4 regions of the Kribbella flavida DSM 17836 genome follow, and region 2 is predicted to be linked to each of the others. Evidence: riboswitches for the same ligand, from Rfam matches in the RefSeq annotation. Region 2 holds a riboswitch; each other region holds the start of a gene.
What was found. A riboswitch is a leader RNA that binds a small molecule or an ion and turns the genes downstream of it on or off. The one in region 2 is predicted to bind ZMP and ZTP.
Positions count from the first base shown of each region.

Region 1: another riboswitch for ZMP and ZTP. It lies ahead of KFLA_RS16505 (glycine hydroxymethyltransferase); the one in region 2 lies ahead of KFLA_RS10060 (metallophosphoesterase family protein).
Region 3: another riboswitch for ZMP and ZTP. It lies ahead of KFLA_RS16015 (bifunctional 5,10-methylenetetrahydrofolate dehydrogenase/5,10-methenyltetrahydrofolate cyclohydrolase); the one in region 2 lies ahead of KFLA_RS10060 (metallophosphoesterase family protein).
Region 4: another riboswitch for ZMP and ZTP. It lies ahead of KFLA_RS24240 (5-aminoimidazole-4-carboxamide ribonucleotide formyltransferase); the one in region 2 lies ahead of KFLA_RS10060 (metallophosphoesterase family protein).

Region 1 covers NC_013729.1:3,566,669-3,574,450, forward strand. The annotation lists gene KFLA_RS16485 (phosphoadenylyl-sulfate reductase) at 67-753, opposite strand; gene KFLA_RS16490 (nitrite/sulfite reductase) at 896-2,581, opposite strand; gene KFLA_RS16495 (ArsR/SmtB family transcription factor) at 2,989-3,555, shown strand; gene KFLA_RS16500 (MFS transporter) at 3,552-4,823, shown strand; gene KFLA_RS16505 (glycine hydroxymethyltransferase) at 4,855-6,303, opposite strand; ZMP/ZTP riboswitch at 6,333-6,414, opposite strand; gene KFLA_RS16510 (acyl-CoA dehydrogenase family protein) at 6,436-7,782, opposite strand, start outside.
Region 2 covers NC_013729.1:2,128,757-2,136,538, reverse strand. The annotation lists gene KFLA_RS10095 (LVIVD repeat-containing protein) at 1-229, opposite strand, end outside; gene KFLA_RS10090 (helix-turn-helix transcriptional regulator) at 324-1,166, shown strand; gene KFLA_RS10085 (hypothetical protein) at 1,140-1,472, opposite strand; gene KFLA_RS10080 (VOC family protein) at 1,590-1,814, opposite strand; gene KFLA_RS37870 (hypothetical protein) at 2,087-2,263, shown strand; gene KFLA_RS35430 (inositol monophosphatase family protein) at 2,394-3,245, opposite strand; gene KFLA_RS36550 (ROK family protein) at 3,242-4,459, opposite strand; gene glgA (glycogen synthase) at 4,513-5,676, shown strand; gene KFLA_RS38245 (epoxide hydrolase N-terminal domain-containing protein) at 5,673-5,885, shown strand; gene KFLA_RS38240 (hypothetical protein) at 5,961-6,116, shown strand; ZMP/ZTP riboswitch at 6,147-6,222, shown strand; gene KFLA_RS10060 (metallophosphoesterase family protein) at 6,244-7,125, shown strand; gene KFLA_RS10055 (ester cyclase) at 7,162-7,620, opposite strand; gene KFLA_RS10050 (quinone oxidoreductase family protein) at 7,643-7,782, opposite strand, start outside.
Region 3 covers NC_013729.1:3,451,222-3,459,003, forward strand. The annotation lists gene KFLA_RS16010 (ABC transporter permease) at 1-1,528, shown strand, start outside; ZMP/ZTP riboswitch at 1,561-1,649, shown strand; gene KFLA_RS16015 (bifunctional 5,10-methylenetetrahydrofolate dehydrogenase/5,10-methenyltetrahydrofolate cyclohydrolase) at 1,679-2,557, shown strand; gene aroH (chorismate mutase) at 2,656-3,024, shown strand; gene KFLA_RS16025 (prephenate dehydrogenase) at 3,330-4,412, shown strand; gene cmk ((d)CMP kinase) at 4,423-5,109, shown strand; gene KFLA_RS35635 (lysophospholipid acyltransferase family protein) at 5,106-5,834, shown strand; gene der (ribosome biogenesis GTPase Der) at 5,827-7,209, shown strand; tRNA gene KFLA_RS16045 (tRNA-Pro) at 7,280-7,352, shown strand; gene KFLA_RS16050 (hypothetical protein) at 7,396-7,608, opposite strand; gene KFLA_RS16055 (MBL fold metallo-hydrolase) at 7,587-7,782, opposite strand, start outside.
Region 4 covers NC_013729.1:5,264,547-5,272,328, forward strand. The annotation lists gene ilvN (acetolactate synthase small subunit) at 1-127, opposite strand, end outside; gene KFLA_RS24230 (acetolactate synthase large subunit) at 128-1,900, opposite strand; gene ilvD (dihydroxy-acid dehydratase) at 2,180-3,868, opposite strand; ZMP/ZTP riboswitch at 3,939-4,023, shown strand; gene KFLA_RS24240 (5-aminoimidazole-4-carboxamide ribonucleotide formyltransferase) at 4,042-5,103, shown strand; gene KFLA_RS24245 (ubiquitin-like small modifier protein 1) at 5,135-5,419, opposite strand; gene KFLA_RS24250 (WD40/YVTN/BNR-like repeat-containing protein) at 5,430-6,521, opposite strand; gene KFLA_RS24255 (2-hydroxyacid dehydrogenase) at 6,541-7,470, opposite strand; gene KFLA_RS24260 (TIGR03086 family metal-binding protein) at 7,480-7,782, opposite strand, start outside.

The DNA of each region.
Region 1 (7,782 bases), 1.4 Mb from region 2:
AGGGAAGGCCGGGAGGTGAGCCCCATGACCACGCCGGCGCCGGAGGCCCGGCCATCAGTACAGCCGTCATACGTGGAGTCCGCATTCGATCTTGCCCTGGCCGGCCCAGCGGCCGCTGCGGGGGTCTTCGCCGGGGGCGACCTGGCGGGTGCACGGCTTGCAGCCGATGGACGGGTAGCCGTCGTACTGCAGCAGGTTGACCAGGACGCCGTTGTCGGCGATGTAGCCGTCGAGGTCGGCCTGGGTCCAGGGCGCGATCGGGTTCAGCTTCACCATGTCCCGCTTGGCGTCGTACTCGACCAGCTGGGTGTTCGCGCGGGTCGGCGCCTCTTCCCGGCGTACGCCGGTCACCCAGGCCTTGTAGCCGGACAGCACCCGGTTCAGCGGCTCCACCTTGCGCAGCGCGCAGCACGTGTCCGGGTCGCGGGCGAACAGGTCCTTGCCGTACTCCGCGTCCTGCTCGGCGACGGTCTGCTTCGGCGTCGCGTTGATCAGGTTGATCGGCAGCGTCGCGGCGACCGCGTCCCGGGTGCCGATCGTCTCGGCGAAGTGGTAGCCGGTGTCCAGGAACAGCACGTCGACCCCGGGCGCCGCCTGTGCCGCCAGGTGAGGGAGAGCGCCGTCGGCCATCGAGGCGGTCACCACGAGCTCGTCGCCGAAGGTCTCGCGGGCCCAGGCCAGCACCTCCAGCGCCGACGCGCCGGCGAGTTGCTCGTTCGCCTCCTCGGCGAGCGTCTTCAAGTCAGTACTCATTCCACCCTCACCCGCAGTCCGATCATCTTCAGCTGGAACACCCGTGCGCACGGCCGGCACTCCCAGGCGCCGTGCCCTTCCTCCGACGGACGGAGGTCCTCGTCCCCGCAGTAGGGGCAGTACAGAGGTGCAGCCCGCTCGCTCACTGCAGTGCCTCCTCGTCCGCACGGACGACCCACTGGGCGAAGCGCTCGCCGTCGGACCGTTCCTTCAGGTAGTTTTGGGTGACGCGCTCGATGTAGTCGGTGAGTCCCTCCGCGGTGACCTTGTGGCCGCGCAGCTTGCGGCCGAAGCCGGCGTCCAGGCCGAGGCCGCCGCCGAGGTGGACCTGGTAGCCGGGCACCTGCGTGCCGTCGGCCCCGAGGACGAGCTGGCCCTTGAGGCCGATGTCGGCGACCTGGATCCGGGCGCACGAGTTCGGGCACCCGTTCACGTTCACGGTGATCGGTACGTCGAGGTCGGGGATGCGCTCCTCCAGCTCGTCGATCAGCTGGGCCGCGCGGGCCTTGGTCTCGACGATCGCCAGCTTGCAGAACTCGATCCCGGTGCAGGCCATCGTGTTGCGCCGCCACGCCGACGGCCGAGCCTGGAAGCCGAGTGCGCCGAGCTGCTCGACCAGCGACTCGACCTTCGACTCCTCGACGTCGAGCACGATCAGCTTCTGCTGCACGGTGGTCCGGATCCGGTCCGAGCCGTGCGCGGCGACCACGTCGGCCACCTTCGCCAGCAGCGCGCCGGACACCCGGCCGACCACCGGCGCGACGCCCACGTAGTACCGGCCGTCCTTCTGCCGGTGCACGCCCACGTGGTCACCCTGGACGGCGGGCACTTCGGGCGCCGGGCCGTCGATCAGCTTGCGGTGCAGGTACTCGTCCTCCAGCACCTGGCGGAACTTGTCCATGCCCCAGTCGGCGACCAGGTACTTCAGCCGGGCGCGGTTGCGCAGCCGGCGGTACCCGTAGTCGCGGAAGATGCTGACCACGCCCTTCCAGGCCAGGTGCACCTCCTCGAGCGGGATCCACGCGCCGACCCGCTGGGCCAGCATCGGGGTGGTGGACAGGCCGCCGCCGACCCACAGGTCGAAGCCCGGTCCGTGCTCGGGGTGCACCACGCCGACGAAGGAGACGTCGTTCACCTCCGGCACCACGTCGTGCGACGGGTGGCCGGTCATCGCGGTCTTGAACTTGCGCGGCAGGTTGGAGAACTCGGTGCTGCCGATGTACTTCTCGACGATCTGCTCGACCGCCGGCGTCGGGTCGATGATCTCGTCGGCGGCGATGCCGGCCACCGGGCTGGAGATGATCACCCGGGGCACGTCGCCGCAGGCCTCGGTGGTGTAGAGACCGACCGCCTCCAGCTTCTGCCAGATGGCCGGCACGTCCTCGACCCGGATCCAGTGCAGCTGGATGTTCTGCCGGTCGGTGATGTCGGCGGTGTCGCGCGCGTAGGTGCTGGACACCTCGGCGATCACCCGCAGCTGCTCGGTGCTGAGCTGGCCGCCCTCGATCCGGACCCGGAGCATGAAGTACTTGTCGTCCAGCTCCTCCGGCTCCAGCGTCGCGGTCCGGCCGCCGTCGATGCCGGGCTTGCGCTGGGTGTAGAGACCCCACCAGCGGAACCGGCCGCGCAGGTCGGCGGGGTCGATCGAGTCGAAGCCCCGGTGCGCGTAGACGTTCTCGATCCGGGCCCGGACGTTCAGGCCGTCGTCGTTCTTCTTGTTCTCCTCGTTCTTGTTCAACGGCTCGCGGTAGCCGAGCGCCCACTGTCCTTCGCCCTTGCCTTTGCGGGGGCGGGCCGGCTTACGGGGTGCGGAGGTGACGCCAGTCATCTGGGGGCGTGTCCTTGTCTCTACAGACAGGTGCGGCCGCGATGGGGGCTCGAAGCGTCGTCGGTTCGATCCGGTCTGCGCGGTGCGCACCCAGCGGTGATCAGGTGATCAGGGGGCCGTGACCGGCCCGGCGGGGTGGCTGTCAGAACGTCGAAGGACAACAGATGGCGCTGCGCATCCGCCCGAGGTCGACGTGAATGCGACCTACGAGGTGGGTGGTCAGGGCAGCGAGCATGCCCACAACGATCAGCGCAGGCGGCTGACAAATCAACTCCCAATCCTGCATCGCGAGATGCAATCTCACCATGCAGACATGTCTAGCGCTCGGCTCGACTTTGATTCACGCTCAAAAATCACTTCACAAGATCCCTTGCACAAGAGCTCTTGTGGTAATTAGCATGCTGGATATGAGTCCTGCCAACCGCCGAACCGCCGATGCCTCCGTGATCGCCGCCATTCACCATCCGCTGCGTCGCCGGCTGATCGACCTGCTCGGCGTCAACGGCCCGGCCACCGCGTCGCGCCTGGCCGAGGCGACCGGCGAACTGGTCGGGAACGTCAGTCACCACCTGAAAGTGCTGGCCGCGGCAGGCGTCATCGAGGAAGCGCCGGAGCTGGCCCGGACCCGGCGGGAGCGGTGGTGGCGCAGCGCCAAGGCGTCGTACACGTGGTCGTTCGCGGACGCCGGTGGTGATCCGGCCGGCGAACTGGTCGCGGAGACGGCCGAGGAGGCGAATCTGGCTCATCACGCGACCAAAGTGCGGCAGTGGTTCGGGTTGCGGCCGGAGTACGACGAGAGCTGGATCCGGGCCGCGTTCTCGTCCGAGAGTTGGGTCACACTCACCCCCGAACGCCTGGAGGAGCTCGGCGAGCGGATCCGCGCCCTGGTCCAGGAGTACGCCGATGCGCCGTCCGACGGCGCGGGGGCGGAGCCTGTTTTCGTCTTCGCCCACGCCGTCCCGGCCCGGCCATGACCGCGACCGCGCCGGAGGTGGTTTTTCCGCCTCTGGCCCGGGACAGACGGGTGCAGGGCTGGATTCTTTCGGCCGGGGTTTCGCAGGCCGGCGACGTCGCCTGGTACGTCGGGCTGGCGTGGAGCGCCGCGCAGGTCACGACACCCGCCGGGGTGGGGCTGGTGATGGGCATCGGCGCGCTGCCGCGGGCGCTGGTGCTGTTGTGGGGCGGCGCGCTGGCCGATCGGCTCGACGCGCGCCGGACGATGATCCTGGCCAATCTCGGGCGGATCCTCGTGCTCGCGGTCGCGGCAGCCGTCGTCGGCCTGGCCGGGGTGTCGGTTCCGTTGTTGCTCACGGTCGCGGCGGTTTTCGGTGTGGTCGACGCGATCTACACGCCGGCGGCCGGAACGATGCCGCGGCGCATGGTGCGCGGTGACGACCTGGTGAAGCTCGCCGCCGGGACGCAACTGGCGAACCGGCTGGCGGTCTTCGTCGGCGCCCCACTGGGTGGTCTGCTGGTCGCCCACGGCGGGCTGGCGGCCGTGATGCTCGTGAACGCGGCGTCGTTCGCGGTGATCGCCATCGCGCTGGTCTGGATCGTGCGCCCGCGCCTGCCACAGGTGTCGTCCGGGGGAGCGTCGGTCCGGGCGGATCTGCGAGCGGGCTTCGCTTATCTGCGCCGAGATCTGCCGGCGCGGACCCTGGTGATCGCGCTCTCCGGGCTCAATCTGTGCGTCGGTCCGGTCCTGGCAGTCGGGCTGGTGCAGCGGACCTCGTGGGCAGGGTGGGGTGCCGGTTCACTCGGGCTCTTCCAGGCGTGCTCGGGCCTGCTGGCGGCGGCCGGCGCGGTCCTTGCGATGCGCTGGAAGCCGTCGAACCCGGCCCGGACCGGTCTGCTCGCGTTGATCTTCCAGGCCGCCGGATGTGCGGCGATCGGACTGGTGCCGCGGGCCGGCGTGTTCGTGGCGATGGGCGTGATCGGCTTCACCGCGGGGCTTGCCTCGGCGCAGCTGTCGGCGGTCTTCCAGCGGACCGTCGACCCGGGCTACCTGGGGCGGACGAGCAGCATCGTGAGCTTGTCGGACGAGGCCCTGATGCCGGTGGCGATGACCGGCTTCGGCGCTCTGGTGTCGCTGGCCGGGATCGCGGCTGCCTGCGGGCTCATCGGCGCGTTCTTCGCTGCCCTGATGCTGTGGTCGGCCGCACGGATGAGGCGGCCCCCCGAACAGGGCGGACCGGGGCGACTCGATCGCCGGAAGAAGCAACCGGCGCCCGCTCCTGAATGAGGAGTGGGCGCCGGTTCTCCGGGCGGGGCTGTCAGTTCAGGTCGAGGCCCGGGTAGAGCGGGTGCTTGTCGAGCAGCTCGGCCGAGGCCGCGCGGGTCTTGTCGGCGACGCCGTCCGCCAGCACGTACTTGGCCTTGGACGCCGCGCCGGCCGACGTGGTGGTCGGGGTGACGCTGGACAGCACGTCGACCATCAGCTCGGCGACCCGGTCGAACTCGTCCACGCCGAAGCCGCGCGTGGTGAGCGCCGGCGTACCGATCCGCACGCCCGAGGTGTACCAGGCGCCGTTCGGGTCACGCGGTACGGCGTTGCGGTTGGTGACGATGCCTGCGTCGAGCAGCGCCGACTCGGCCTGCCGGCCGGTGATGCCGTACGACGAGACGTCCAGCAGCACCAGGTGGTTCTCGGTGCCGTCGGTGACCAGCTTCACGCCGCGCTTCATCAGGCCCTCGGCGAGCGCGACCGCGTTGTCGGCGACGGCCTGGGCGTAGGTCTGGAACTCCGGCCGGCGGGCCTCGGCCAGCGCGACGGCCTTGGCCGCCATCACCTGGCTGAGCGGACCACCGAGCACCATCGGGCAACCCCGGTCCACCGCGTCGGCGTACTCGGGCTGGCACAGCACCATGCCGCCGCGCGGGCCGCGCAGCGACTTGTGCGTGGTGGTGGTGGTGACGTGCGCGTGCGGCACCGGGTCGAAGTCGCCGGTGAACACCTTGCCGGCGACCAGCCCGGCGAAATGCGCCATGTCGACCATCAGGGTGGCGCCGACCTCGTCGGCGATCTCGCGCATCTTGGCGAAGTCGATCTTGCGCGGGTACGCCGAGTAGCCGGCGATCAGGATCAGCGGCTTGAACTCCCGGGCCGTCGCGGCGACCTTGTCGTAGTCCAGCAGCCCGGTCTCCGGGTCGGTGCCGTAGGAGCTCTGGTGGAACATCTTGCCGGAGATGTTCGGCCGGAAGCCGTGCGTCAGGTGGCCGCCGGCGTCCAGCGACATGCCCAGCATCTTCTGGTCGCCGAGCGCCTTGCGCAGCGTGGTCCAGTCCTCGTCGGACAGGTCGTTGACGTGCTTGGCGCTCGCCTGCGCCAGGGCCGGGGACTCGATCCGGTTGGCCAGGATCGCCCAGAACGCGACCAGGTTGGCGTCGATGCCGGAGTGCGGCTGGACGTAGGCGTGCGGAGCGTCGAAGAGCGCTTTCGCGTGGTCCGCGGCGGCCTGCTCGACGGTGTCGACGTTCTGGCAGCCGGCGTAGAACCGGTGGCCGACGGTGCCCTCGGCGTACTTGTCCGAGAGCCAGTTGCCCATCGTCAGCAAGGTGGCGGGGGAGGCGTAGTTCTCGCTCGCGATCAGCTTGAGGGAGGAGCGCTGGTCATCCAGCTCGGCGCGGATCGCGCCGGCGATGGTGGGTTCCACCGCGCCGATCACCTCGAGCGCGTTGCGGTAGGCGGCCGACGCGGCAGTGGCGTCGAAGGGTTGAGTCATCGTTGTCTCTCCTGCGGTTGCACTCGGTCGCTGGGCACCCAGGCGCACGGTGCCCGCGTCTTCTCGCTCCCCGGTGGTTCTCCACCTCACGCGCCAGTCGCGACGCGGTAACCCTAGCGCGTACCGGTCCGATCAGAGGACGCGGTCGACGATGCCACCGAACGGAGTGGTCCGCGGCAGCGTGCCGAACACGCCGCCCCAGTCGCCGGCCAGCCGGGAGGCCACGAAGGCGTCCGCCACGTCGGGCGGTGAGTACCGGACGAGCAGTGAGGCCTGCAGGCAGGCGGCCATCCGCGCGGCGAGCCGGCGAGCGCCCGCTTCGGCCTCGGAAACGTCGGAGAGCGCTTCCAGTACGTCGGTCACCGCGGCATCGAGGCGCGGGTCCGCACCCTGGGCCGCGCCGACCTCCAGCAGCCAGGCCTGCAACGACTCCGGGCGCCGCAGCGCGCGCAGCACGTCGAGCGCGTTCACGGTTCCCGACCCTTCCCAGATCGAGTTGAGCGGGGACTCCCGGAACAGCAGCGGCAGGCCCGACTCCTCGACGTAGCCGTTGCCGCCGAGGCACTCCAGCGCCTCGGCCACCATCGCCGGCGTGCGCTTGCAGACCCAGAACTTGGCCAGCGGCAGCGCGATCCGCCGGAACGCCTTCGCCTGCTCGTCGCCGGCCTCGGCGGCGTCGACGGCGGCGGCGAGACGCATCCCGAGAGCGGTTGCCGCCTCGCTCTCCAGGGCCAGGTCGGCGAGCACGTTCCGCATCGCCGGCTTGTTGCGCAGCAGCCCACCGAACGCGCTGCGGTACGACGTGTGCCAGGTCGCCTCGACCAGGGCGCGGCGCATGAGAGCGGCCGAGCCGAGCACGCAGTCCAGCCGAGTGGCGGCGACCATCTCGATGATCGTCCGGACCCCGGTGCCCTCGTCGCCGAGCCGGTAGCCGACGGTGCCGTGGAACTCGACCTCGCTGGACGCGTTGGAGCGGTTGCCCAGCTTGTCCTTCAGCCGCTGCAGGGCGAATGCGTTCCGGTTGCCGTCGGCAAGAACTCGGGGGACGACGAAGCAGCTCAGTCCCTCCGGCGCCTGCGCCAGGACGAGGAAGACGTCGGCCTGCGGCGCCGAGCAGAACCACTTGTGCCCGGTCAGCAGGTACTCGTCGTCGGCACCGGTGGGGGTCGCTGCGCCGACGCCCGACGGCGCCCCGGCGGCCTCGGAGCCGCGGCGGGACGGGGTCGCGGTGGTCAGGTTGGACCGGACGTCGGAGCCCCCCTGCTTCTCGGTCATGCCCATGCCCGCGAGCACGCCGGCCTTGTCCGCGACCGGCAGCCGGCGGACGTCGTACTCGGGGGCGGCGAGGCGGGGGATCCATTCGGCGGCGAGGCGGTCGGAGGTGCGCAGGGCGGGCACCGCGGCGTACGTCATGGAGACCGGGCAGGCGTGACCCGGCTCGACCTGGGACCACACGTAGAAGCCGGCCGCGCGGGCCAG
Region 2 (7,782 bases):
AGTGCCAGAAGTGCCCGAGGTACAGGTACCAGCGGCCCCGCCGCTGCCGCACGGCCATCTTGAACCCCGGCCGGCCGTCGAGGTCGCTGTAGCCGACAACCTCGACGTTGTGCGCGTACCCGCCGTACGGCCGGTCGACCGTGGCCCGGGCCGGCGAGGTCGACGTGGTGAGGGCACCCGCGGCGGCCGCGGTCCCCAGGATTGCCTCTCGTCGTGAGATCGGACTCATGCGTCCATCGTGAGGCGACTGACCGCGCGGGCCCAGGCCGCGTTGGTCCCTAGGACCGCCAGAATCACCCTGATCAGTCGATAGTCTGGAGCACATGGCCGACATCGGTGGCTTCCTCAAGTCATGTCGAGCGCGACTCAGTCCGGCAGATGTCGGCCTGCCGACGGGACCAGGTTTCCGCCGGGTCGCCGGCTTACGGCGTGAGGAACTCGCCACCTTGGCGGGGATCAGCGTCGACTACTACACGCGGCTCGAGCAGGGTCGCTGCGATGGGGTGTCGGAGAACGTCCTCGACGGCCTGGCGGCGGCGCTGCGACTGACCGAGGACGAGCGTCGCCACCTCCACCAGTTGGCGCGGCCGGCGGCACCGGCACCGCGCCGTGCCGAGGTGCGACCCGGACTGCGGCAGGTGCTGCACGCGATCGGATCCGCCACCCCGGCTTTCGTGCTCGGCAGACGCATGGACATCCTGGCGTGGAACGCACTCGCCGCGGCGCTGATCACCGACTTCGCCGCGCTAGCCATCCGCGAACGCAACCTCGCCCGCCTCGTCCTGCTGAACGACGAAGTCAGCCGGCGATACCCGGACCGGGAACTGGTCGTCCGCAACACCGTCGGATTCCTGCGACTCGACGCCGGTCGGCATCCGACCGACCGGGAACTGGCCGAACTGGTCGCCGAACTGTGCGAGCGCCACCCTGACTTCCGCGAGCAGTGGGAGCTGCACACGGTGCGCCGCAAGAGATTCGGCGTGAAACGGTTCGATCATCCGGACGTCGGCAAGCTCGAGCTCGACTACGAGACGCTCTACCACCCGGACGACGACGAGCAACTGCTGATCGTGTACTCGGCGAAACCGGGATCGCCGGCCGAGGCGAAGCTGCAACGGCTCGCCGGCGTCAAGGACAGTTCACCTGGTGTCGCTCCAGTCCGCTGACCCCTGACCGTTCGCCGACGGCGACAGCTCCTTGGTCAGGGGCTTTGGTGTCCTCCCGCCCCCGCGCTGCGGGGCGATCTCGTCCGGCCACGGGTGCGGACGAGTGCGACGCTTGGCCGGGCGGTGGTCCGACAGGCCCGAATCGACGTTGACGTAGGAGATGCCGGCCAGGCCGGCGCATGCGACGACGGCTATTACCAGGAAGTCGACGAGCCAGGCCAGAGATCCTGCGCCGGTACCGGCGGGGACGTACAGGAGCCCGTTCTCCAAGACCAGGAACTGCTGGGCGGCTTGGTGCCCGATCAAGGGTTCCGCGCGCTCCTGGGCGAACTCCAGCTGGGTCTTCTGTGCCCCGCTGGAAGTCCGGATCGGTCAGCGACCGGCCCAGCCCTGGCAATCTCACAGCCACCCCGCTGAGGCTGCTCAGACCACGGGCAGGCCTGCAGCCAGAGGAGGTTCCGTCTGGAGATCAGAGCCGGTCCGGTCGACCCAAAGATCCAAATGGGTCCGGTCGTCGGTGTCCAGATGCAGCCGCGGACCGCCACCCGCGTCCGGAGCCAGGAAGGCGGGGTTGTCTGGATCGGGTGAATAGTGCAGCGCCTGGCCCCAGAACTGCGCTGCCCGGCCGATGTCCGACACGTTCAGCACGACGGCACCCAGAGAACTCCCCATCGACATTCTCCTGACTCGCGTCACCCCACGCCGGATCCGGATGATCGACCGGGGCGCTCGACTCCACCATGCCACGCCACGCTCGACATCAGGCCGGACGCTTGCGGGTGTCGATCAACTGCGCACGACGAGGCACAAGGCCTGCTCGAACCGAGCCGGGCCGCCGACAGGCGAAGCCGGACGCGCAAGCATTTGTTCGTCGGATTGAAAGGCTCGGACGAGACCTCAGCGGTGAGTAGAGTCCGGCCATGAGGATCTGGGGCTTGTTACTGCTCGGGTGTCTTTTCGTGGCCGTCGGCACCTATCTGGCTGTCCAGGGCAAGGTCGCGCAGGGGGCGATCGGGGTGATCTTCGGATCGATCGGGCTTCTTGCGGCCGCCGTCGGTCTCGTCCGGTCGAACCGCCGGGACCGGGCTGGTCGCTGACCGGTCCGCGGCTCCGCAGCTTTCAGCAGCGGGGCTGGGCGCTACTCCGGCGCAGGTCAGGCTCGCCTGGGTCCTGCCAGGGAGGAGACCGAAGATGAGCGTCTTCCGCCCGCGGCAAGGTTGAAACCGATCAGAGCTTCGAGCTTCGATCTGCACCGTGCGCGGGCGGCTGATGCCGGACGTCCGCCCAGTGCCGGACCAGCGTGGAGTGTTGGGCTCCGTTGGAGGAGACGCAGCCGTCGACGGCTGTGTCGTAGCGCTGGTCTGCGCCGTGTCGATTCGTGACTGTGCCTCCGGCTTCCCTGACGAGGATGCAGATGGCGGCGACGTCATGGGCCCCGGTGCTGTCGTAGAGATCTGCGTCCCAGGTACCTTCTGCGACCTTGCAGCCGGAGAAGACCGTCGGCCAGGGGAATCGGTGCGCGGTGGTTCGGAAGGTGGGCGAGACGAAAGTCTCCAGCAAGGTGTCGGCATCGAGGCCGGCCGGGGTGGGCATGGCGCCGGCGCCGACCAGAGTGAGCGGTTCGGTACGGCCGTCGCGGGTCGAGACGTGAATCGCGGTTCCGTTCCGGAAAGCGCCACCGCCGGTCGTTGCCCAGTACAGGTCGCGGGTCGACGGGTTCGAGAGCACACCGAGAACCGGTCGGCCGGCGACGACGAGCGCGATCGAGGTCATGAAGACCGGGACTCCGAGGATGAACTGCTGAGTGCCGTCGATCGGATCGATCACCCAGGTGCGACCGTTGCCGCCCGCGGCGGAGTGACTGGCTTCTTCGCCGAGCACGCTGTCCCCGGGAAAGCGATCGACGACGTGTTCGATGAACGATCGGTTGATCTCCAGGTCCGCCGACGTGACGACCGTGCCATCGCGCTTGGTGTCGATTCGGTACGCCTGCTCCGCGGTGCGCAGAATCTCCCGGACGGAGCGGCTGACGAAATCGAACGCGAACTGCAGCTCCGCTGCGTAGCTCACTGCGGTCATGAGGGCAGCCGATCGAGAGGGGCGGCCGAGGCCGCCGTACGGCCTGTCAGCGCGGTGGGCGATTCCACGAGGAAGTCGAAGAGCGAGTCCGCCGCGCCGACCAGCGCACCGTCGGCATCCAGAGCAGCCGGCTCGATCGGCGGCAGCGCGGGTCGGTGTGCGCTCATCGAACCACGCCGAGCCTGCTCGACAACGATCTGCGGAGAACTGGCCAGCAGGTCGGCGGCATGGCAGGCGAGCACGACCAGATCGGGATCGTGAACGTTGATCAAGGCCCCGATCCCCCGCCCGAGCAGTGCCGACACCTGGTCGACGGCCGACCTTGCCTCTTGGTCGCCACGGGTCGAGTCGGCCAGGACTTTGCGGGCGACCGTCGCGACCGTACGAGCGGTGTACGGCCGTCCCGCCGCGCGGGCCAGCGCCGGCTGATCCACGTCGAGTTCCCAGCATCCCCAGCCGCCGCACCGGCACGGTTGCTCGCTCCGGCCCAAGGGCAGGTGACCGAATTCACCCGCGAAGCCCCGCCGTCCGCGGACCGGATGGCCGTCCAGGACCAGGGCCCCGCCCAGCCCGACAGCGGCATGCAGGTAGAGAACCGTGGCGAAGCCGCGTCCGCGCCCGCGGCTGGACTCGGCCAGCGCTGACAAGTGGGCGACGTTGTCCATCCGCACCGGCAGGCCGGGCGGTAGATCGAGCTGTGCGACAACGTCGGTGTCGTCCCAGCCGAGATTCGGCGCAGAGACCAAGGTCATGGAGAGCTGGTCGACGAGTCCGTGGACAGCGATTCCCACGCCGACGCATGGTTGTGGGGTCGACCGCAGTCGCTCGCGAAGCATGTCTCTCGCCAGGCCGAGCACATGGTCGACATCGTGATTCTGCAGTGCAGTGCTTTCGACAGCGCTCAGGCGCCCACCCAGACCGACGGTGGCCAGCCGCACGCACGTCACCCCGATTTCCACCGCGATCACTGCCGGTCCGGTGGCAGCCGGCGTCAGCCGGGTGCTGGGGCGACCCCTTCGTCGCGTCAGTTCGGTCTCCGACACCGTGATCAGGCCGAGGTCCTGCAGATCCGCTGCCAACGCCGCAGCTGTCGCCCTGGTACAGGTGAGCTCACGAGCAAGCTGTGCGCGGGTCAGGTCAGCTTCTGCTGTGTGGATGGCGCGGAGGGCTCGGGTCAGATTGGCCTGGCGAAGGTCCGTGGCAGTTGACGGCATCACCGAACCCATTATGCTCACGGCATGAACAAATTGCTAGTGGGAGCAGCGCAGTGACCATCGCCGTGCTGACCAGGGAGTACCCGCCGCACATCTATGGGGGCGGTGGGGTGCACGTGGACTTCCTGGTCCGTGAGCTGCGTCGCCTGCTCGACGTGGACGTGCACTGCATGGGCGAGCCCCGGGCGGGTGCGACCGCGCATTCCGAGGACGACCCGCGGCTACTCGGCGCGAACGCCGCCTTGCGGGTGCTGTCCACCGACCTGACCATGACCGCAGGAGTCGGCAACAGCGACCTGGTCCACTCCCACACCTGGTACGCGAACATGGCCGGCCACTGGGCCAAACTCCTCCACGACATCCCCCACGTGGTGACAGCACACTCGCTGGAACCCCGCCGACCGTGGAAAGCCGAGCAGCTCGGCGGCGGCTACCGCCTGTCCAGCTGGGCCGAAAGCACGGCATACGAAGCCGCCGACGCGGTGATCGCGGTCAGCAACGGGATGCGCGACGACGTGCTCGACTGCTACCCCACCGTCGACCCCGCCAAGGTCCACGTCATCTCCAACGGCATCGACGCCGACTTCTACCACCCCGACCCCGCCACCCACGTCCTGGACCGGCTCGGCGTCGACCTCAACCGCCCCTACGTCACCTTCGTCGGCCGCATCACCCGGCAAAAAGGCGTACCACACCTACTCCGCGCCGGCCTCCAACTAGACCCCTCGGTCCAACTGGTACTCCTGGCCGGCGCCGCCGACACACCCGAACTGAAAACCGAAACCGACGCCCTGATCGACGAGCTGAAGGCCGCCCGCGACGGCGTCTTCGTGGTCTCCGACATGCTGCCCCGCGAAGACGTCCGCCAAGTCCTCACCCACGCACTGGCCTTCTGCTGCCCCTCGATCTACGAACCACTCGGCATCGTCAACCTCGAAGCAATGGCCTGCCAAACCGCCGTCGTCGCCTCCGCGGTCGGCGGCATCCCCGAAGTCGTCCACGACGGCCTCACCGGCACCCTGGTCCGCTACGACCAAAACGACCCCGCCACCTTCGAAACCCAACTCGCCAACGGCATCAACGACCTCGTCGCCAACCCCGCCAAAGCCGCAGCGATGGGCAAGGCCGGCCGCGAACGCGCGGTCACGCAGTTCGGCTGGAAGGACGTAGCCGGACGCACGGTCGCCCTCTACAGGCAGCTCCTCACCAGCCGGTGAACCCTTCTAGGTGCCCGGGGGTCGGCTGGACCTACGGCATGCCGACGGGGTACCTCCGAGGACTCGCCGAGTACTGGCGAACCGGCTACGACTGGCGCAAGCACGAGGCAGCACTGAACCGCTGTCCCCAGTTCCTCGCCGGGATCCAGGGGCAGCGGGTGCACTTCCTGCACGTCCGGCCTCCCCCGAGCCCGAGGCCGCGCTGCTGATCCCTGGCTGGCAAAGCTCGTTCGTGGAATTCCGGCAGCTGATCGCGCCGCTGACCGGCGGACGCCTTTCAGCTGGTGATCATCACCACCGAGCACGTCGCGGGCGTCCACCTGATCGACCCGATCACGACTCCCGGCCGGGACGACGATCCGGACGTTCTTCCGGCTCGTGCGCTGATCGGCGACGAGCGGCCGGGCGTCGTACGCCGGGGAAGGTGGGCGCCCCGGTGAGATCGAGCAGTGGCACCGCGGATTCGTAGGCTGGTCGGACACGACTGGCGAGGGTGGGTCACCACCGGGGAGTGAAGCCGGGACATCGACCGCCTGGGTGGCCTCATCGCGATGATGAGGAGCCCCCATGTCCGTACGCCACCGCATTCTGCACCTGTCCGACACCCAGGTCGGCCGCGACGGTCGCGACGAGGACGGCGTCGATGCGGTCGCTGCCCTGGAGCGCATGCTGCACGATGCGCGGCACCTGCCCGACCTCGACCTGGTGGTGGTCAGCGGAGACATCGCCGACGACGGCTCCGTCGAGGGTTGCGTGGCGGTGCGGGACCGGGTCGCAGCTTTCGCGGCAGCGCGCGGCATTCCGCACGTCTACTGCACCGGCAACCACGACGACCGGTCCACGTTCGCTACGGCCTTGGGATCCGGCCACCTCGGCCCGGACGGGACCGACCTGGGCCGACTGATGGAATCCGGCGGTCCGGAACGGGTCGCAGTCAGCGAGGTGAACGGAGTCCGGATCGTCACCCTCGACAGTCTGGTCCCCGGTGCTGCGCACGGCGCTCTCAGCGACCGCCAGCTTCAATGGCTGGCAAACCTTCTCGAGACACCGGCATCATCCGGCACGGTCATCGTGGTCCACCACCCACCGGTCTACCTCGAGTCGTCCGTACTGATGGGGACCGTGGGCCTCCGCGACTCCGACCGGCTGGCCTCGGTCCTGGCCGGTCGTGACGTTCGCGCCGTCCTGTGCGGGCACTTCCACCTCCAGCTCGCGGCGACGTTGGCCGGCGTACCGGTCTGGGTCACGCCGGGCGTGGTGACGCGGATCGACCTGACCACCCCTCCGCAGCTCGAACGGGCGGTCAAGGGAGCAAGCGCGACGGTGGTCGACCTCGGCGGGCCGTTCTCCCCCACCTTCCACGTCCTGCACGCCCGGGATCGAGCGGTCGGCGAGCAGGTCTACCTGATGGACGCGCTGTCAGGACGCGACGTCGACCACGAGGACTGACCGCGGTGCCGGCGGCGGTGGATACGCTCCCGCCGGTCAGAGCGGCGGCATCGGAGACGACCACGGCTGGTCGTCCGGAAGGATGCCCAGTTGTTGCAGGAGTCCGAGGTCGTCGGTTGCCGTCCAGTGCTCGACGAGGCGATGTTCGGAGTCGAAGCGCATCAGGTCCATGCCGGGGTAGACGACGCGTCGGCCGGTCGCGGGAACGTCCAGGAAGGTGTTGACATGCCTGCCGGTCATCGTGACGTGCACGGCGACCAGATCTCCTTCGGCCACCAGGGCATGGATTTCGTGGTGCAGCTCGGCGAAGGCGTGGCGGAACATCTCGACGGTGTGCTTGTAGGGCGCCGGCCCGCGATCCGGCAGGCCGGGAGGCAACGACCCCTGCGCCCTGAGCTCGGGGGACGCGATCTCGTCCATGACGTCGAGCCGCCCCGCAGTGAAGACCTCTTCGAAGAACCGGCGGGCCGTCGCCTTGTTGCGTTCGATGTCCATGGCCTCCATCCTCCACCAGAGCTCAGCTGTCGCTGAAGGCGATTCTCAGTGCGAGCTTTCCGACGTAGTGATCGCGGAGGGTGTGGTGGGCGTCCCTGATCCGGTCCAACGTGAAGGTGCGGGCGATGTGGGGTTCGAAGGTGCTCGTTGCGATGATTTCGT
Region 3 (7,782 bases), 1.3 Mb from region 2:
CGGGGTGATCCCGGCCGACTACGGGCTTTCCCTGCTGCCGCTGCCGCTGCTGGCCGCGGTGGTGCTCTCGGTCCTGACCGCGCGGCTCGCGGGCTGGATGTCGGCGCGCCGTGCGGTGAAGATCCGGCCGGTCGAAGCGCTGGGGGAGTCGAGTGTGGAGACCCCGCGGCTCGGCCCGGTCCGGACGCTGATCGGCCTCGTGCTGCTGGTCGGTGGCTTGGTGATGTGCGCGATGCCGCTGTTCTTCGCCGGGGACGTCGGCACCATCCTGGCCGCGACCTCGTCGCTGGTCCTGGTGATCGCCGTCGGTCTGCTCGGCCCGCGCATCGTCCAGGGCGCGCTGGCGCTGGTCGGCCCGTTCCTACGTCGCTCGGGCGGCGCGGCGAGCTACCTGGCCGCGGCCAACACCACACAGAACTCCCGCCGGGTCGCGGCTGCCGTCGTACCGCTGGTCCTGGCGATCACGATCATGATCGTGCAGGTGTCGGTGGGCGCCGCGCAGGTCAAGGAGGCCGGCCGGCAGGCGGACCAGGGCGTGGTCGCCGATCTCGTGGTGGCCAGCGCGGGCGCGGGGTTGTCGCCGGACCTGGTGGACCGGATCCGGGAGACGCCCGGCGTACGGACCGCGACGGCGGTGACCCGGGGGCCCGCGACCATCCGGTTTGCCAGTCCCGCCGACGGTTCGGTGCAGGAGACACTCGGCTTCCCGGCCCAGGGCGTCGTCGCCGCGAACCTGGCCGACACCCTCGACCTCGACGTCCGCGAGGGCGACACCACGAAACTCGTGGGGGAGGGGACCGTCGCGCTGAGCGAGTCCGCGGCCCAGCAGACCAGGTCCGGGCTCGGCGAACAGATCGAACTGTTCCTGGGCGACGGCACCCGGCTGACGCCCGAGGTGGTGGCGATCTACCACCACGGCATGGGCTTCGGCGACGTGACGCTGCCGCGCGACGTGCTGCTCGACCACCTGTCCACCCGTCTCGACGACTCGGTCCTCGTCCGCGCCGGGTCCGGGGTGCAAGCGAGCACCCTGGCGGCCGGTCTGACCGACCAGATCGAGGGTGAGCTGGGCGTCGTGCTCGCCGACCGCGCGACCATGGCGGAGGCACAGCAGGCCGGGCTCGACCTCAACCGCTGGACGAACCTGATCCTGCTCGCCGCGCTCTTCGGCTACGTCGCGATCAACGTCGCCAACAGCCTCGTGATGGGGACGACGGCCCGGCGGCGCGAGTTCGCCCTGCTCCGGCTGGTCGGTATCAGCAACCGGCAGGTCCGCCGGATGATGCTGGTCGAGTCGGGCGTCGTGATCGGCCTGGCCCTGGTGGTCAGCACGCTGCTCTGCCTGCCGCCGATGGTCGGCGTCGCGCTCGGTCTCAGCGAGGGCGCCACGGCGATGCCGACGTTCTCTCCGGTCACCAGCGCACTCACCGCGGCCGGAGTCGTCGCGCTCGGGTTGCTGTCGATCATGCTGCCGACCCGGCGAGCACTGCGCCGGCGTCCGGTGGACGCGATCGGGGCCCGCGACTAAGGCATCGGGGTGTCGTGAGGCCGGTAGACTGTCCGGCGGGCCGCTACTGGCGTTCAGGTGGAGCACCACCGGGGACCGGCCCGCCGGAGTACCGGCTGAGCCGCGCGCCTGGGCACGACGACCTGTTCGCCGACGCCCGAAGGAGCGCGTATGACCACGACCAGTTCTCAGGACCTCACCAACACCGCCCGGCCGATGGTCGGCACCGACCTGGCCGCCGAGATGGTGGCGAAGGCTGCCGAGCGGGCCCGGAAGCTGCAGGACGCGACCGGCGTCCAGCCGTGCCTGGCCACCGTGCTGGTCGGCGACGACCCGGCCTCCGCGACGTATGTGCGGATGAAGCAGAACCGCAGCAAGAAGGCCGGTATCGGCTCGGTCAGCGTCGTGCTGCCCGCCGAGACCACCACCGAGCAGTTGGTCGCCGAGCTGACCCGGCTCTCGGAGGACCCGGCCGTGCACGGCATCCTGCTGCAGCACCCGGTGCCGGACCAGATCGACGAGCGGGCCGCGTTCGAGGCGATCGCGCCGGCCAAGGACGTCGACGGCGTCACCATGCACTCGTTCGCCGCGATGGCCTTCGGCCAACCCGGCCTCCGGTCCTGCACCCCCGGCGGCATCCTGCGCCTGCTGGAGGCGTACGACGTCCCGCTGGCCGGCGCGCACGCGGTCGTGATCGGCCGCAGCCCGATTCTCGGCAAGCCCGCCGGAATGTTGCTGCTGGCATCGAACGCCACCGTCACCTACACCCACTCGCGGACCCGCGGCCTGCCCGAGCTGGTCCGGCAGGCCGACGTCGTGGTCGCCGCGGTCGGCAAGCCGAACTTCGTCCGCGGCGACTGGCTCAAGCCGGGCGCGGTGGTGGTCGATGCCGGGTACAACGAGGGCAACGTCGGTGACGTGCACGCCGAGGAGGCGGCCCGGGTGGCGAGCCTGCTGACGCCGGTGCCCGGCGGGGTCGGCCCGATGACGATCGCGCTGCTGCTGGAGCAGACCGTCGACGCCGCGGAGGCGCAAACGGCGAGACGATGACGCGGCGCTCGCCCGGTCTGACCTAATGTTGAGACCGGTGTCCAGCGCCGGAACCGGCGCCGGGCGAGGTGAGCAGGACGAACGAGGAGGCAGGCACAGTGGCGGTACGGGCGATCCGGGGTGCCACCCAGCTCGAGGCGGACGAGCGCGAGCACCTGCTCGAGCGCACCGCCGAGCTGGTCCGGGCGGTGCTGGAGGCGAACGACCTCGGGGCCGAGGAGCTGATCAGCATCCTGTTCACCGTCACCCCCGACCTGCACTCGGAGTTCCCGGCGGTGGCCGGCCGGCAGATCGGCCTGACCGACGTACCGCTGATGTGCATGCAGGAGATCGACGTACCGCACGCGCTGCCGCGGGTGGTCCGGATGATGGTGCACGCGGAGTCGCCGCGGTCGCGGGACAAGATCCAGCACGTCTACCTGCACGGCGCGGTGGCGCTGCGCCCCGACCTGACCGGCGCCCAGTGAGAGTGCACAGGCGAGTCGCTCCGGTCGCTTCGCTCCCTCCACTCCTCAGTCCAGACCGGGAGGCCCCGTGACTGTGCTGATGCGTCGCCTCCGGCGCCGCGGGTCACGGGGCTGTGACTCCCGGTCTTCCCTCGTCGCTCCGGTCGCTTCGCTCCCTCCACTCCTCAGTCCAGACCGGGAGGCCCCGTGACTGTGCTGATGCGTCGCCTCCGGCGCCGCGGGTCACGGGGCTGTGACTCCCGGTCTTCCCTCGTCGCTCCGGTCGCTTCGCTCCCTCCACTCCTCAGTCCAGACCGGGAGGCCCCGTGACCGAGCTGCGTGGACCGGTCCGGATCGTCGGCACCGGCCTGATCGGGACCTCGATCGGACTGGCGCTGGCGCGGCTCGGCGTGGTCGTCGAGGTGGTCGACGCCGATCCCGACAACGCGCTGATGGCCGAGCGGATCGGGGCCGGCACCCGGCTGGTTCAGTTGGAGCCGCAGCTGGTGGTGGTCGCCGTCCCGCCGGACCACGTCGGCGCGGTGATCACCGAACAGCTGGAGCAGACCGATGCCGTCGTCACCGACGCGGCGAGCGTCAAGGGCAAGCCGCTGGCCGACGCCAAGGCGCTCACCGCGGCGAGCGGCCGGACGGCGGACCTCGCTCGCTACGTCGGCAGCCACCCGATGGCCGGCTCCGAGCGCAACGGCCCGCTGGCCGGCCGCGCCGACCTGTTCGAGGGCGCCACCTGGGCGATTACGCCGCACGAGACGAGCGATCCGGACGCAACGGAGCTGGTCCGCCGGCTCGCCGAGGCCTGCGGCGCACGTACGGTCGAGCTGTCCGTGCCCGACCACGACCTGGCCGTCGCCCGGGTCTCGCACCTCCCGCAGCTGATGTCCTCGCTGGCGGCCGGCACGCTGGTCGACGCTCCCGCCGAGCACCTGGAGCTGTCCGGCCAGGGGGTGCGCGACGTGACCCGGATCGCGGCCGGCGACCCCGGGCTGTGGACGCAGATCGTCGCCGCCAACTCACCGGCGCTGAGCGGACTGCTGGAGCAGATCCGCGACGAGCTGGACCGGCTGCTGATTGCCCTCAGCAAGGAGGAGACCGACGACGAGGTGACCGCCGTACTGCGGCGGGGTGTCTCCGGCGCGGTCCGGGTGCCGGGCAAGCACGGTACGCCGCACATCGAGCTGGTCACCGTGCTGGTGACGATTCCCGACCGGCCCGGTCAGCTGGCCCGGCTGTTCGCCGACGCCGCCGCGTCCGGGGCCAACGTCGAGGACCTGCGAATCGACCACAGCCCGGGCCGCCCGGTCGGTGAGGTGGAGCTGGCGGTCAAGCCGGCCTCGGTCGACCAGCTGGTGGAGGTACTGACCGAGCGTGGCTGGGTCGTGCACCGGTAATCTTCCGCCCATGATCATCGCTGTCGACGGCCCGAGCGGTTCCGGTAAATCGAGCACGGCCCGTGGAGTGGCCACCCGGCTGGGTCTGAGCTACCTGGACACCGGCGCGATGTACCGGGCGGTGACCTGGTCGGTGCTCGAGCACGGGCTCGACCTGACCGACGTCACGGCGGTCGCGGAGCGGGCCCGCGCGGTCGACCTGGGCATCAGCACCGACCCGGGCCTGGCCCACTTCACGGCCGACGGCAGCGACGTGACCGAGGCGATCCGCGACCCGCGGATCAGCGAGAACGTGAGCAAGGTCGCCACCAACCTGGACGTGCGCAAGGAGCTGATCCGCCGCCAGCGCGAGATCATCGACGCCGCTCAGCCAGGCGGCGGCATCGTGGTCGAGGGCCGCGACATCGCCACCGTGGTGGCCACCGACGCGGAGCTGAAGGTGCTGCTCACCGCCGACCAGGAGGCCCGGATGGCCCGCCGCAAGGCCGAGCTGGCCGCCGGGTCGGTGACCGCCGAGCAGTTGCGCGACCAGATCGTGCGCCGCGACGCCGACGACGCCACCGTGTCCCAGTTCGAGGTCGCCTCCGACGGCGCGGTGACGATCGACTCCACCCACCTCACGCTGGAGGAGGTCGTCGACGTGATCAGCCGGCTCGCGAAGGAGGCCGAGGCCGCCCCGCGCGACCAGGAGTCATGAGGGCCGAACTGACCGGGCATCACGAGCTGCCCCGGACCGACGACCTGGCACCGCTGCCGTACCGGCTCGGTACGGTGCTTCGTCGTGCCGTCCGGCCGTACCTGCGCTGGCGCTACGACCTGACCGTGCACCACGACGAGCGGTTCCCGCGCACCGGGCCGGTGCTGCTCGCGCCGAACCACCTCGGCCTGCTCGACGGACCGCTGCTGGGCGCGATCGCGCCGCGGATGCTGCACCAGCTCGGCAAGATCGAGGCGTTCCAGGGAGTGCAGGGCAAGGTGCTGCACCTGGCCGGGCAGATCCCGGTCGACCGGACGACGTACGACACGCTCGCGGTGCGCAAGGCGATCAAGGTGCTGCGCGACGGCAACGTGCTGAGCATTTACCCGGAAGGCACCCGCGGGCCGGGCGACTTCCGCCGGGTCCGGACCGGAGTGGCCTACCTGGCGATGGTCAGCGGCGCCCCGATCCTGCCGGTCGCGCTGCTCGGGACCCGGCTGCCCGGCGGCGACATCGAGTTGTTCCCGCCCCGCGGGAGCCGGGTCGACGTGGTGTACGGCGAACCCTTCTCGGTCGAGCGCGTACCCTTTCCCCGGAGGCACTCCGACGTACGCGCGGTTGCCGACCAGATCGGCGAGGTGTTGCGGGCGCACGTCCGGGCTGCCGTCGAAGCCACCGGCCACCCACTCCCGGGCGCGCCAGACCAGAAGGATCCTGATGAGTGACCTGCCCACCGGCTACGAGTACGACGCCGAGCCGTCGCACGACCGCGACGACCAAGGCCCGCTGCCCGTACTGGCGATCGTAGGCCGCCCCAACGTCGGCAAGTCGACGCTGGTCAACCGAATCATCGGCCGCCGCGAGGCCGTCGTCGAGGACACCCCCGGCGTCACCCGGGACCGCGTCTCGTACGACGCCGACTGGGCCGGCCGCGCCTTCACGGTGGTCGACACCGGCGGCTGGGACCCGGACGCGGTCGGCATGGCGGCCCTGGTCGCCGCCCAGGCCGAGGTCGCGATCCACGCCGCCGACGCGGTGCTGTTCGTGGTCGACGCCACGGTCGGCATCACCGACGCCGACGAGGCCGTGGTCCGGGTGCTGCGCAAGTCCGGCAAGCCGGTCGTGCTGGCCGCGAACAAGGTCGACGACCAGCGGGTCGAGGCCGAGGCGATGAACCTGTGGAGCCTGGGCATCGGCGAGCCGTTCCCGATCTCGGCGATGCACGGCCGCGGCACCGGCGACATGCTGGACGCCGTCCTGGCCGCGCTGCCGGAGGCGCCGCCGGAGCGCGACGCCGAGATCGGCGGCCCGCGCCGGGTCGCGATCGTCGGCAAGCCGAACGTCGGCAAGTCCTCGCTGCTGAACAAGGTCGCCAAGGAGGACCGGGTCGTCGTGAGCGACGTCTCCGGCACGACGGTCGATCCGGTGGACGAGCTGATCACGCTGGCCGGCCGGCAGTGGCGGTTCATCGACACCGCCGGCATCCGGCGCAAGGTGAAGAACGTCCAGGGCCACGAGTACTACGCCAGCCTGCGGACGAACAGCGCGATCGAGCGCGCCGAGGTGGTCGTGGTGGTGATCGACGCGTCCGAGCCGATGACCGAGCAGGACCTGCGGATCATGAACACGGTCGAGGAGGCCGGCAAGGCGCTGGTGATCGCCTACAACAAGTGGGACCTGGTCGACGAGGACCGGCGCTACTACCTGGAGCGCGAGATCGACCGCGACCTGGTCCAGTTCCGCTGGGCGCCGCGGGTGAACATCAGCGCGCTGACCGGCCGGCACATGGAGAAGCTGGTGCCGGCGATCGAGGCGGCGCTGGACGGCTGGCAGACCCGCGTCCCGACCGGCCAGCTGAACGCGTTCCTCGGCCGGCTGGTCGCCGCGCACCCGCACCCGGTCCGGTCCGGCAAGCAGCCGAAGATCCTGTTCGGCACCCAGGCGTCCACGATGCCGCCGACCTTCGCGCTGTTCACCTCCGGCCAGATCGAGTCGTCGTACCAGCGCTTCATCGAGCGCCGGCTGCGCGAGGACTTCGGCTTCGTCGGCAGCCCGGTGCACGTCCAGGTCCGGGCCCGGCAGAAGAAGGCGAAACGCTGATCCGACCGGTGCCGGAGCACTGCTGAGGATGGGGTAAGGTTTACCCGCTCGCTCCTCGTGGGCAGCGGTTCGGGCTGTGGCGCAGTTGGTAGCGCACCGGTCTGGGGGACCGGGGGTCGCCAGTTCAAGTCTGGCCAGCCCGACAGTGTCGAAGGGCATCGGCGTCACGCCGGTGCCCTTCGACGTTCAGCGGTCGGTGGTCGGCTCGGCCCGTAGCAGTACACCGGTGCCGGGTGCGAGGGGCGCAGGTCGAGGGTGGCGCCGTTCACGCAGTACCAGACCGAGTCGGCTGACGTCGACGGTGGACCTCGCCCGCACGGAGATCGGCTGCTCCGGCGTACGCCGGGTCTGCTCGGGGCGGTACTCGGCGAAGCCGCTCACCAGCCGCGGGCGCGCCACTCGGGCAGGTGGGGGCGCTCGGCGCCGAGGGTGGTGTCGGCGCCGTGGCCGGGATAGACCCAGGTCTCGTCGGGCAGCTGGTCGAAGAGCTTGGTCTGGACGTCGTTCAGCAGTGAGGTGAAGTTCTCGGCGTTGCCGCGGGTGTTGCCGACGCCGCCGGGGAAGAGCGAGTCG
Region 4 (7,782 bases), 3.1 Mb from region 2:
CCGGGTGCTCGGTCGGGCCGACCGCGAGCGAGTCGATGTTGAATCCCCGGCGGGAGATCAGCGCGGCCACCCGGGCCAGCACACCGTGCTTGTTCTCCACCAGGATGCTCAGGGTGTGTTTCGACATTTACAGCTCCTCGGAGTCCCAGTCGGGCGCCATGTCGCGGGCGATCCGGATGTCGTCGTTACTGGTGCCGGCGGCAACCATCGGCCAGACCATCGCGTCGCGGTGCACGACGAAGTCGACCACCACCGGCGCGTCGGTGACCGCCATCGCCTTCTCGATGGTCGCGTCGACCGACGCGCGGTCGGAGCAGCGCAGGCCGACACCGCCCATCGCCTCGGCCAGCTTCGCGAAGTCCGGGATCCGGGCCGAGTGCAGGTCGGTGTTGGAGTAGCGCTTGTCGTAGAACAGCGTCTGCCACTGCCGGACCATGCCGAGCGACTGGTTGTTGATCACCGCGACCTTGATCGGGATGCCCTCCAGCGCGCAGGTGACCAGCTCCTGGTTGGTCATCTGAAAGCAGCCGTCGCCGTCGATCGCCCAGACCGTCTTGTCCGGCCGGGCCACCTTGGCGCCCATCGCCGCCGGCACGGAGTACCCCATCGTGCCGAGGCCGCCGGAGTTCAGCCAGTGCAGCGGCTTCTCGAAGGGCAGGTAGTGCGCGGCCCACATCTGGTGCTGGCCGACGCCGCTGGTGTAGATCGCGTCCGGCCCGGCGATCTGGCCGATCCGCTGGATCACGTACTGCGGCGACAGGCTGCCGTCCTCCGGCTCGTCGTACCCGACCGGGTACTTCGCCCGGACCGACTCCAGCAGACCGCGCCAGGCGCTGTAGTCCGGGGTCTTGCCGGTGCCGGAGATCTCTGTCCGCAGCGCGGTAACCAGGTCGGCGATGACCTCCTTGCAGTCCCCGACGATCGGCACGTCGGCGGTCCGGTTCTTGCCGATCTCGGCCGGGTCGATGTCGGCGTGGATCACCTTCGCGTCCGGCGCGAACGAGTCGAGCTTGCCGGTCACCCGGTCGTCGAAGCGGGCGCCCAGCGTGATCAGCAGGTCGGAGCGCTGCAGGGCGCCGACCGCGGAGACCGAGCCGTGCATGCCCGGCATGCCGAAGTGCAGCTCGTGGGTGTCGGGCAGCGCGCCGCGGGCCATCAGCGTGGTGACGACCGGGATCCCGAGCAGCTCGGCGAGCTCCTTCAGCTCGGCCTCGGCCCGGGCCCGGATCACGCCGCCGCCGACGTACAGCACCGGCTTGTCGGCCGCCGCGATCAGCCGGGCCGCCTCGCGCACCTGCTTGGGGTGCGGGCGGGTCACCGGCCGGTAGCCCGGCAGCGAGAGCTCGGTCGGCCACTGGAAGTCCACCTTGGCCTGCATCGCGTCCTTGGTCACGTCCACCAGGACCGGACCGGGACGGCCGGTGCTGGCGATGTGGAAGGCCTCGGCGATCGTGCTGGCGATCTCGTTCGGGTCGTTGACCAGGAAGTTGTGCTTGGTGATCGGCATCGTGATGCCGCGGATGTCGGCCTCCTGGAAGGCGTCGGTGCCGATCGCGGCGCTGGCCACCTGACCGGTGATCGCGACCATCGGCACCGAGTCCATGTAGGCGTCGGCGATCGGGGTGACCAGGTTGGTCGCGCCCGGGCCCGAGGTCGCCATGCAGACACCGACCTTGCCGGTGGCCGAGGCGTAGCCCTGGGCCGCGTGGCCGGCGCCCTGCTCGTGACGTACCAGGATGTGGCGGATCTGGGTCGAGTCGAGCATGGGGTCGTACGCCGGGAGGATCGCGCCGCCCGGAATGCCGAAGACGGTGTCCACCCCGGCGTGTTCCAGTGCGCGGATCAGAGCCTGTGCCCCGGTCAGCTGCTCACTCATGAGTGCCTTCCCTTGTCCAGTCACGATGTTGGCTTCTCAGCGACCGATCCATGCTCGCTCGTGCTTGTCGTCCGGGAACGTCCGGGTCTCAGATCGTCGCCCTGGCAACAAAAACGCCCCTCCTGCCGGGTTGGCTGAAGGGGCGCGCTCGACTCGGTGGTCGCGTCAGTCGGCGCGCCGCACAAGTACGAGGAGAATCGATCGCATGCAGGTAACAGTCCCCGACCGGCGACGGCCGGTCAAGTTTCAGGACCATCTGTCTCAGGTGATGAGATCACTGTCTTAGATGCAGACGGCGCTGTCTCAGATGCAAACGGCGCCTTCCGAGGCCGACCGCACCAGCCGGGTGTACTTGCCGAGCACTCCGCGGGTGATGGCCGGCTCCTTCGGCGTCCAGCCCTGGCGGCGGCGCTCCAGCTCGTCGGCGTCGACGTGCAGCTCCAGGGTCCGGTTCTTCACGTCCAGCGTGATCCGGTCGCCGTCGCGCACGAAGGCGATCGGCCCGCCGTCGACGGCTTCCGGCGCGACGTGGCCGACGCACAGGCCCGTCGTACCGCCGGAGAAGCGGCCGTCGGTGAGCAGCAGGACGTCCTTGCCGAGGCCGGCGCCCTTGATCGCGCCGGTCACCGCGAGCATCTCGCGCATGCCCGGACCGCCCTTCGGGCCCTCGTAGCGGATCACCACCACGTCGCCGGCCTGCATGGTGCCGTCCTCGATCGCGTCCATCGCGCCGCGCTCGCCGTCGAAGACCCGCGCGGTGCCCTCGAACACGTCGGAGTCGAAGCCGGCGCTCTTCACCACCGCGCCCTCCGGCGCCAGCGAGCCGTGCAGGATGGTGATGCCGCCGGTGCCGTGGATCGGCCGGTCCAGCGCCCGGATGATCACGCCGTCGACGTCCGGCGGCGCGATGTCGGCGAGGTTCTCGGCCATCGTCTTGCCGGTCACGGTCAGGCAGTCGCCGTGCAGCAGGCCGGCGTCCAGCAGCGCGCGCATCACCACCGGGATGCCGCCGACCCGGTCGACGTCGGTCATCACGTACTGCCCGAACGGCTTGAGGTCGCCCAGGTGCGGCACCTTGTCGCCGATCCGGTTGAAGTCGGCCAGGCTCAGGTCGACCTCGGCCTCCCGGGCGATCGCCAGCAGGTGCAGGACCGCGTTGGTGGAGCCGCCGAGCGCCATCACGACGGCGATCGCGTTCTCGAAGGCTTCCTTGGTGAGGATTTGCCGGGCGGTGATGCCGTTGCGCAGCAGGCCGACGACGGCCTCGCCGGACCGGCGGGCGTAGCCGTCGCGGCGCCGGTCGACAGCGGGCGGCGCCGCGGAACCCGGCAGGGACATGCCGAGCGCCTCCGCCGAGGCGGCCATCGTGTTCGCGGTGTACATGCCGCCGCAGGCGCCCTCGCCGGGGCAGATCGCGCGCTCGACGGCGTCGACCTGCTCGCGGGTGATCAGGCCGCGCACGCAGGCGCCGACCGCCTCGAAGGCGTCGATCACCGTGACGTCCTTGTCGCCGAGCCGGCCGGGCATGATCGACCCGGCGTACAGGAAGACGCTGGCCAGGTCGAGGCGCGCGGCGGCCATCAGCATGCCGGGCAGGGACTTGTCGCAGCCGGCCAGCAGCACCGAGCCGTCGAGCCGCTCGGCCTCCATCACGGTCTCCACCGAGTCGGCGATGATCTCCCGGCTGACCAGCGAGTAGTGCATGCCGACGTGGCCCATCGAGATGCCGTCGGAGACACTGATCGTGCCGAACTCCAGCGGGTAGCCGCTCGCCGCGTGCACGCCGTCCTTGACCGCCTTCGCGAGCCGGTCGAGCGACAGGTTGCACGGGGTGATCTCGTTCCAGCTCGACGCGACGCCGATCTGCGGCTTGGCCCAGTCGTCGTCGCCCATCCCGACGGCGCGGAGCATGCCCCGCGAAGCGGTTGCCTCGAGCCCGTCGGTCACCGTACGGCTGCGGGGCTTGATGTCCGGAGTGCTGTTCGTCACCATGCTCCGACTGTATTCCTGCCCGGCCCCTTGGTCGCTCGGGGCACCGGGACCGGCCCCGGCGGCGCTAGGCTGTGGCCGCCGCGACTGGCGAAGGTGGAGTACCACCGGGGAGCGGCTGCCGGACCTGTTAGGCGTCGTCCGCCTGGGCGCCTCCGACGTTCCCGGAGGCCCCGATGCACCTGCGCCACGGCATGAACCCGCACCAGCCCGCCACCGTCACCCCGCTCGACGGCTCGCCGATCACGGTGCTGCACGGCGCGCCGTCGTACATCAATCTCCTCGACGCGCTGAACGCCTGGCAGCTCGTCCGGACCGCGAGCACCACCTTCGCTCGCCCGGCGGCGACGTCGTTCAAGCACGTCTCCCCCGCGGGTGCGGCGCTCGCCGGGCCGCTCGACGAGGTCCAGCGAGCCACCTTCGGCGTCGACCGGCTCGGTCCCGTCGCCAGTGCCTACGCCCGGGCGCGCGACGCGGACCCGAAGTCGTCGTACGGGGACTTCGGCGCCGTCTCGCACCCGGTCGATCCCGAACTGGCGGAACTGTTGCGCCGGCTGAGTTGCGACGGGGTGATCGCGCCCGGGTACGACGAGAGCGTGGTCGGCACGCTCTCGGCGAAGAAGCGCGGCGGCTTCCTGGTGCTGGCGGTGGACCCGGCGTACGAACCGCCTGCTGAGGAGGTCCGCGACGTCTACGGTCTTCGGCTCACCCAGCACCGCGACGATCTGCCGCTCACCCGCGACCTGCTCGACCCTGCATTGCCCGACGCCGCCGCCCGGGACTTGTTGCTCGGGCTGATCGTGCTGCGCTACACGCAGTCGAACTCGATCGCGCTGGTGCGGGACGGGATGACGATCGGCATCGGGGCAGGCCAGCAGTCCCGCATCGACTGCACCCGGCTCGCCGGCGCCAAGGCCGACACCTGGTGGCTGCGTCGTCACCCGTCCGTCGTACCGGATCCCGGCCTTCCGCTGTCGGCCCGGCAGGCGGCACACCTCGCGGCTGTCGACCGCCTCTGCCCCGCCGACCGTACGCCGTGGCTGGCCGGCCTCACCGACGTCGCGATGGTCTCCGACGGGGCCATCCCGTTCGCCGACAACATCGACGAGGCGGCGCGGCACGGCGTACGGACCCTGGCCGAGCCAGGTGGATCGCTCCGTACGCCGGAGGTGGTCGCCGCCTGCGCCGCGCACGGCATCACCGCCACGCAGACCGGCGTCCGCCTCTTCCATCACTGAAGCCTGGCCGACGTGCTCGGCCGCGGGCGGCTCAGCCGCCCGCAACGCTCGGCAGGACGAGCAGTTCGGCGCCGTCGGGCAGCTTGGTGTCCAGGCCGTCCAGGTCGCGGATGTTGTCGTCGCCCAGGAAGACGTTGACGTGCCGCCGCAACGTCCCCTGGTCGTCGGTCAGTCGCCGCCGCAACGCCGGATGCTGCCGCTCCAGCGTCGCGAACACCGACCCGACCGTCGCGTCCGCCGACGGCTCGACCTCGACCCGCTCTCTCCCGTCGGCGAACGGACGCAACACCGTCGGCAGCTTCACCTGGATCGTCACGTCGCCACCTCTAGCTCAGCACTGCCGCGCGGATGGTCAGGACGTCGGGCAGGTGCCGCGCGACCTCGGTCCAGGTGTCGCCCGCGTCCGCACTCGCGTAGACGCAGCCGTCCCGCGTCCCGACGTACACCCCGGCCGGCGATCCAGCGTCCACGCACAACGCGTCCCGCAGGACCGGCGCGTACGACGGCACGTCCGGCAGCCCCTTCGTCAGCGGCTCCCAGGTCGCCCCGGCGTCGCGGGACCGGAAGACCCGGCACTGCGCGTCGGTCGGGATCCGGTTGCCGTCAGCGATCAATGGGAAGACGTAGACCGTGTCCGGCTCGTGCGGGTGCACCACGATCGGGAAGCCGAAGTCCGAGGGCAGGCCGTCCGCGATCGACTTCCAGATCGCGCCGCCGTCGTCGGAGCGGTAGACGCCGTGGTGGTTCTGCGCGTACAGCCGGTCCGGCGCGTCCGGGTGCGCGGCCAGCTTGTGCACGCACTGGCCGAACTCCGGGTCGGGATCGGGCAGGAAGTACGCCTTGATCCCGTGGTTGGCCGGGCGCCAGGTCCGGCCGCCGTCCTCGGTCTGGTAGACCCCGCCGGTCGACATCGCCACGCTCATCCGGTCGGGGTCGGTCGGGTGCGGCAGCACGGTGTGGATCGCCTGACCACCGAACCCCTCACCCCAGTCCTTGCGGTGCGGGTGGTCCCACAGGCCGCGGACCAGCTCGAACGTCACCCCGCCGTCGGTCGACCGCCACAGCGACGAGGGCTGCGCACCGGCGTACACGACTCCGGGCTGGTCGGCCGGCGCGGGCTGGATCTGCCAGACCCGCTCGAGCGAGGCGCCGGCGTCGGCCGGGAAGCCGATCGAACCCTCCGGCGGCTCGTCCCAGCTCCGGCCGAGATCGTCGGAGTGGAACACGGCCGGGCCCCAGTGCTCGCTGGTGCCGCCGGCGAACAGGCGCGGGCGGTCCCCGCGCGTGTCCACCCCGACCGAGTAGACCCCCTGCATCTCGAAGTGCGGCCCGTCGAGCGTCCAGTGCTCCCGCCCGGCGTCGCTGCGCCCGATCCAGAGTCCCTTCTTGGTTCCGATCAGCAGTACGGCCTCGGACATCGTCGTCCTCCAGGTGTGTCTAGCGTGGCGGCCCTGCCACCACGTTGATCAGGGGTTCGCCGGTGACGTACCGCTCCAGCTGGGCCCGGACCAGCCGGGCGACCCGCGGCGCGAACGCCGTCGAGGCACCGCCGCGGTGCGGGTTGATCAGCACGTTCGGCGCCGACCAGAGCGGGTGACCGGCGGGCAACGGCTCGGGGTCGGTCACGTCGAGCGCGGCCCGGATCCTGCCCGTGCCCAGCTCGGTGACCAGCGCGGCCGTGTCCACGACGACGCCGCGGGCCACGTTGACCAGCAGGGCGCCGTCCTTCATCCGGCCCAGGAACTCGGCGTTCACCAGGCCCTTCGTCTCTTCCGTCGCCGGGGTCAGCAGGACGACGACGTCGGCACGCGGCAGCAGTGACGGCAGCTCGGTGATCGGCGCGACACCGTCCCGGGCCCGTCGCGCCACCCGGATCACGTCGCACTCGAACCCGGCCAGCCGCCGCTCCAGCGCCTCCCCGATCGAGCCGTAGCCGAGGATCAGTACGGTCCGGTCCGCGAGCGAGTCGTCGATGCCGGGATCGTCCGGCCAGATCCCGGCCTGCTGGTTGGTGACCGCGGTCGGGATCCGGCGGTAGGTCGCGAGGATCAGCCCGACCGCCAGCTCGGCCGTCGACGCGTCGTGCACGCCGCGCGCGTTGCAGAGCGTCACGTCCCGCGACAAGTGCGGCAGGACGTTCTCGTAGCCGGCCGTCTGGGTCTGCACGACCTTCAGCGCCGGCATCTCCCGGACCATCTCGACGACCCGGGAGCTGCCCATGTAGCTGGGCACGTAGAACTCGACCTGGTCAAGGTCCGGCGGCAGCTCACCCCCCGCGTAGAACGACGCCTCGATCCGCTCGGGCAGCCCGCCAAGGAAGCTGCCGGGGTCCTTCCACGGCAGCCACGTGATCACCGAATCAGCCATGCCCAGAACCTACTCGGCACCGCCGACAGTAGGCGACCGTTCGGTCGTCATCCCTGCACCGGCAGGCGATCGGCCGGTGATGCCGACCAGGCGGTCCAGCAAACTGGCGTCCTCCGGCACCCGCACCGGCGTACCCCACAACTCCGGTACGGGCGGCTGCCGGAGGAACTCGGCGACATGGTCGTAGCAGGCCTGGGTCGTCTCCGCCGGGAGCTCGAGGTCCTGCCCGGTCGCCTGCGCCAGGTCCCACCCGTGCACGACGAGCTCGGTGAGGGCGATCTTGCCCCACTCCGCTCGGCTCAGCCCGAGCCC